Regions from separate parts of the Pelotomaculum sp. FP genome, predicted to be linked through region 1. Evidence: riboswitches for the same ligand, from Rfam matches in the RefSeq annotation. Region 1 holds a riboswitch; the other holds the start of a gene.
The links. A riboswitch is a leader RNA that binds a small molecule or an ion and turns the genes downstream of it on or off. The one in region 1 is predicted to bind cobalamin.
Positions count from the first base shown of each region.

Region 1 (3,125 bases):
ATAAGCTTTCTACGATGCAAAAACATTTGCTTTTCCTCCTTTTAGGCCAGTTCCGGCAAAAGCGACAGGTTATATACACCATTGCAGGTGTTTTTCTGTATTTGCACCTTGATTTTGAAAACCTTGCTTATAACTTCTTCGTTAAAAACCTGCTCTGCCGGACCGCTGCAGACCACCTTGCCCCTTTCCAGGTAGACCAGTTCATCACAAAATATACCGGCAAGGCTCAGGTCGTGCATCGCGGCAATTACCGTCAAGCCTTGCTCTACATTCATTCTTTTCACCAGGCTCATCAACTCGATCTTGTGGCAAATATCCAAATTGGAAGTGGCTTCGTCGAGAAAAAGCACTTCCGGCGTCTGGGCCAGCGCCCGCGCCAGAATCACCCGCTGTCGTTCACCGCCGCTCAAGTTGGTGATGGGCTTTTCAGCATGTTCCATAATCCCGCATACCTCCATACACCGGTACACTACCTCCAGGTCGGCGCCGGTAGACCTGGCAAAGCGGTTCAGGTGCGGCTTGCGTCCCATCATGACGATTTCCGTTACGGAAAAGGGGAAATTTATATAATAATCCTGTGGCACTACCGCAAAACTCCGGGCAATTTCCCTGCGGCTATAGCCGCTCAGGTCCCGGTCCTGCCAGAGAACGCGCCCGGAGGTAGGTTTCATGGCGCCGCTGAGCACACTGATTAAAGTCGTTTTGCCGCTGCCGTTGGGCCCGAGGAGCCCGTAAAAACCACCATGCCTGATTTCCATACTGACTTCCTGCAGTGCCGCTTGAATTCCGTAATCCATTGTTACCCCGTCGGTGTAGAGCAGGGCAGTTGCTTTCATGGCTGCCTCCTAGTAAATCTGCTTTTTGGCTTTAAGCTTGAAAATATAACAGAAAAAAGGTCCGCCCAGCAGGGCTGTAAGGACACCTACCGGGATCTCCGTGGCCAGAAGGCTTCTGGCAATGGTATCGGCGCCACAAAGCAGCAGGGCTCCGCCCAGGGCCGAAGCCGGGAGCAGGATGCGGTGGTCGGAACCCACCAGCATGCGCATCAGGTGGGGCACAATCAGACCCACAAAGCCGATGACTCCGGAGACAGAAACACAGACCGCCGTCATCATTGACGAGGCCACAAGCAGGATCGTGGTCACCTGGCCGTCATTGACGCCCAACTGCCTGGCCTGTTTTGTGCCCAGGCTGAGTACGTTGAGGTCGTCAGCAAAATAGCAGCAAACAGCAATGCCAACCAGGACCGCGGGCAGGCACAGGTAAACATGATGCCAGCTCCGCGAGGCAAAGCTTCCCATCAGCCAGAAAACGATTGAGCCCACTCCTTCCCCGGCTAGGCTCTTGACAAAGCTGATGGCCGCAGAAAGAATGGCGCTGACGATAACACCGGAGAGAATCAGGTTGGTCACAGCTAAAACTCCGTCAGCCAAAGCCAGACCGTACACTACAGCCAAAGCAAGCAGTGCGCCGGCCAAAGCCAATAATGATATGGAAAGGCTTGCCAGGTCACCAGGCAGATAGATCCCGAAGAAGATGGCCAGCGTGGCCCCAAAAGCAGCTCCGGTAGAAACACCAAGGGTATAAGGATCGGCCAGCGGGTTCATCAGAAGCCCCTGAAAAACGGCGCCGGCGGCGCCCAGGCCGGCCCCTACCAGAACGGCTACAATGATCCGCGGCAGCCTGATATCCATGAGTACTACCTGGTGTACGTCATCCAGCGCTCCGGATGTGGCGCTGCCGGCGCTAAATGATGTGAATATAATCCGCGCTATCTCCGCAGGCGGAATCTTGACCACGCCCAGACCGGTAAAATAAAGGCAGGCGGCCACCAGCAGGACGGCCAGTAAAACTATCACCCAAAGCCTTTGGCGCTCTTTTTTTTTGAATTTCAGTACGAACTCCTGCTGCATTGAGACCTGCCCGTCGAATTGATATATTGATAATGACATATCCCGGTTAATTGAGCAGTCAAGGTTTCATTTAAGAAAGCTCGAGGAATCATGATCTATTAAAAAATTGACTATTGTTTGAAAAGTGATCCCGGCAGGCTGCGCCTGCCGGCCCCTTGCGCGGGGAAACCATACGAAAAGGAGGAGATATAACATGGAAAAGCCCGGCTTATAGCAAAAGCCGGGCTGTCCAAAAAAGGCGGTAAAACCTTCTCCTAGCTCCCTGTGGCGCCTTCCTTTCCGAGGCAGGAGGCACGTGACTTTTGCTCAGGCAGGTCTACTGACTCGTGTTTCGCTGCCGGCTCCACCTTCCCAGATCCTGTGACCCAGTGGTAAATTGGAGCGGCTCCACACTTACAGTGGCCGGACCGTCCGGGATTTGCACCCGGTTCCCTTTTCATCCCTGTTAAAAATGGGGACACCTGCAACAAGTTATTACTTTAAATCATACTAACACTGTTTTCTACATTTGTCCATATATTATTTATTCTGGCTGATGCAACCTGCCTTGATATTTTCTTCCTGGCTGCAGAATTAGAATGTTTGGATGCAATAGGTCTGCGCAAAGTCAACGCGCCTTACTGCAGCAGGTTATTTTCGCGCTCCGGCGGGTCGTATAATAAGCCCGGCGACTGCGGCCTGGTTTCATAAACGGCGTCATTTTCCTGATAAACCGCAGAGTCATAGGACTGACGCAGAATTTCTTCAAGCTCGGCAATCAGAGGCAGGCGGGGATTGGTTGTTGTACACTGGTCTTCGAAAGCTTTTTCGGCCACATGTGGAAGCTTGGCCATAAATTGCTGCCGGGCAACACCCAGTTCGTTAAATGTAGCCGGAACACCCAGGCTTTTGTTCAATTTCCGCACCGCATCGACCAGGCTGCGCACACCCTCCTCGGGTGTTGCCGCGGGAAGGCCGAGGTAGGCGGCTATCTGCCGGTATTTTTCAGCGGCAATAAAGTGTCCGTATTTCGGAAAGGAAACAAATTTAGTGGGCAGCGCGGCATTGTACTCAATTACATACGGGAGCAAAATAGCATTCGCCCGGCCGTGCGGGATATCAAATTCTCCCCCCACCTTGTGGGCCAGGCTGTGGTTTATACCCAAAAAGGCGTTGGTAAAAGCCATGCCCGCTATGGTCGAGGCATAGTGCATGTTTTCCCTGGCCGAACGC
Region 1 covers NZ_QFGB01000004.1:121,123-124,247, reverse strand. Annotated here, with positions in the region: gene Psfp_RS03090 (ABC transporter substrate-binding protein) at 1-26, opposite strand, end outside; gene Psfp_RS03085 (ABC transporter ATP-binding protein) at 42-836, opposite strand; gene Psfp_RS03080 (iron ABC transporter permease) at 846-1,913, opposite strand; cobalamin riboswitch at 2,205-2,393, opposite strand; gene adhE (bifunctional acetaldehyde-CoA/alcohol dehydrogenase) at 2,531-3,125, opposite strand, start outside.

Region 2 (3,125 bases), on a different contig from region 1:
CGCTGTCGCCGCGGCGAAGGCCAGTTCCTGTACTGCACTGCCGCCGGCGTCGTGATAAGGATGCCCCTGAACTAAAACCGTTTGCAATAGCGGAGCATGTTCCCTGGCCCAGGCGGTGGTCCAGGCCATCGCGTCATAAGCGTCCTGCAGCGAATAAGGCAGGACGCCCGTACGGACAAGCAGGCCCAGCGGGTCCATACCGATACAGCCGCGCAGCTTTTCTGTAGATTTCCCTTGATGCCGCATATAAGCGCTTAACAGCGCGAGAACAGGCAAACCCATCGTGCCGACCTGCATATAGACAGGTGTTTTTTCCAGGTCTATGCCTTCCAGCACCCTGGCCAGGTCAGCCAGGCTGGAAATGGAAACGCCGGCACGGCCGACATCTTCGCTTACGGCCTCGTCAGCGTCCAGGCCCGCCAGCCCGGCATAGTCGAGCCAAAAATTAAACTCTGTCTGGCCGCGCTGCAGGTCGTGCCGGATCGCCTGGTTCAACATCACCGGATCGCCATAAGAGAACTCCTGGCTTACCTCCCACGGCTTCAAAAAATAGCCCAGAGCTGCGCTGCCTCGCACGAAAGGCGGAAATCCGGGTAATGAACCCATATGCGGCAGATCTTCAACATCGCTTTGCCAATAAATCGGCTGGACTTCGAAGCCGTCATAAGTCTTGCTGATTAACTTTTTCTCAAAAGAAGCTCCTTTGAGCGACTTTTCGGCAGCTTTACGCCATTCTTCATAGCGGGCGTAAGGAAATTCGCCAAACAACCGGCTTGACCCGCATGTCTCTTTCTGTTCTATGCCTTTATCCTCTCCTGGCATAATATTCGCGGACCATCTCTGTCCTGAAAATGAATCCCGGCAGCCCCGGCCTAGCCAACGCGGTGCAAATTTGCCCGCATCCTTTTGCCGGCGCTGCTTCAGCGGCAAGAATGTCTGTCTGATCAAGACAGGTTTTGAGCCGCTGTCTTCACTCCTTTCTGCTGCAAGAACTAATCAATTTATTTATGAAACTCTATACTGAATATCCGCTGTCTTTCTGGATGAATCAAAAGGGCATGACCATAATCCTGCATCCGCTTGCTCCAAAACTCTCAATGATTGACTTGACGAACCTTAATTCAATCACCGATTTGTACATGGCATTTTTTGTAATTAAAAACATTATATCCTCATGCCTGCTCATACCGATCAAGGAATTAATATATTTATCAAAGTCAAATTCCCCCATCAAAGCTTTTAGGTTAGAAATGCCGTTGATTAATGCGGGGTCTTCAGCTCTGATGCGTTCCTCCAGAGGTGTAAACGCAATCTTTTCCAGGTGATCATTACAATCCAGGAGAAACTCATCGAACTCGGGCTCAAGACTGGATATCAATAAACTTCGCTTCATAAAGCCAATCTTCACCTCCTTAAACCGGCTATTGCTGAAAAATATAAAACCCCATCCTGTCCGGGATAGGGATATTATGCCAAACATAGTACAGGTCGCAGCAAAAAAACTACAACCCGCAGTTTAACCATCACCTCCCTATCAAACGTAGGTACATCTGGTGATCTGGAACAGGCAGGTCTCCTGGCTCGGGGTCATCTGCACCTCGAAGTCTTCCCGGCAATGCCTGCCAGTGACATATTTCGAGGCAATCACCCATACAGTGGCGTGACCGCGCCGGCTTTGCACCGGTCTTCCCTTTGATTACAACAAGCAACCTGTTCCGCACTTTTCAATTGTCGTTAAAAATTTCCCCCCTCCCCTCGCGCAAACGCAGGCGCTTTCATGCGCCTGTAAAATTCTGGCCTGTTTCAATACCATTCTAAAGATCTATGGGCAAAGTTGTTACCGTTCAATACCGGCACGGGCAGGGACATCCTTGGTGTAATAATGCTTTATTTCCAGCATTTCCGTTACCAGGTCCGCCGCGTCAACAATCTCTTGCGGAGCATATCGGCCGGTAAATATTACTTCAACGCGCTCAGGCTTGGAGTTAATGATTTCGAGCATTTCTTCAATGGTAATGAGATGAAAGAAATGGGCGGTATTTATTTCATCAAAAACGATTAGATCGTATTCACCTGAATTCATGGCTTTTTTCGCTTTTTCAAGCCCTTCCCGGGCCATTTTGACGTCCTCTTCCAGAGGCGGATTCTGCACATGGATAAGGGTGTCCTTGCCGTACTGTTCTATTGTGATATAAGGCTTGCACATCTGCGCCGATTGTAATTCGGAATACTTTTGTCCTTTCATAAACTGGCCGATATAGGTTTTTAGCCCGCGGCCCATGGCGCGAAAAGCCAACCCTAAGGCAGCCGTCGTCTTGCCCTTGCCGTTGCCGGTGTACACCTGCACATATCCTTTTTGCAAATCCGATGTACCCACCATAAATACCTCCTCGCAAATTAAATCGCAGTAAATAAAAATCCCGGCTCTTTCAAAAGAAAAACCGGGAGTTTGATGTCAAAAATATGACAGTCAAATCACGCGCCTTTCCCTGGAAAGCGCTATGTTAAATGAACAGGTTTCCTGACTCGCGGGTCATCGCCGCTTCCGCCTTCCCGGACCAACTCCAGTGGCTTTTTGGAAGTTACTACCCGACATACAGTGGCCGGACCGTCCAGGATTCTCACCTGGTTCCCTGCCAATATTTTGTTTGACAATCAACTCATTCCATGTAAGGCAATGGAATTGCTCTCAATATTTGCATTATACTTTATTTTCATTATTCTGTCTATAGTTTCCATTACAGGAATGCGGCATCAAGCTGCCGCCGTCATATACGGATCGACAATGTTTTTCAATAATAAGGAATGACGCTGCAAAAATGTATCGATCAGGTAGCGCCTTCCATATACAGCAGGACTTCGTAATCTATATTTTCCAGGAACCTCTTTTCCCTGGTTTCTTTAGCGCACAGCCGCATGATGTTGATCTTGTCACCTCCTGCAGGAGACTCCGACTTGATCCTTTTTTCCGGATACCGGGAATAACTGTAAATGAGACTGCCGCCAATGGCATAAAACTTGCCGAAATCCCCCCACTGGTTGGCTACGGCCAGGTGCATCTGCTCCCCCAGTCTGGCCTCCCAGATAAACTTGCTCTCGCAGTCTCCCCAAAGGGCCGGCACACA
Region 2 covers NZ_QFGB01000009.1:70,047-73,171, reverse strand. Annotated here, with positions in the region: gene Psfp_RS05600 (methylmalonyl-CoA mutase family protein) at 1-948, opposite strand, end outside; gene Psfp_RS05595 (hypothetical protein) at 1,049-1,393, opposite strand; cobalamin riboswitch at 1,549-1,729, opposite strand; gene Psfp_RS05590 (cob(I)yrinic acid a,c-diamide adenosyltransferase) at 1,838-2,380, opposite strand; cobalamin riboswitch at 2,494-2,679, opposite strand; gene Psfp_RS05585 (carbon-nitrogen hydrolase family protein) at 2,829-3,125, opposite strand, start outside.
Region 2: another riboswitch for cobalamin. It lies ahead of Psfp_RS05595 (hypothetical protein); the one in region 1 lies ahead of Psfp_RS03080 (iron ABC transporter permease).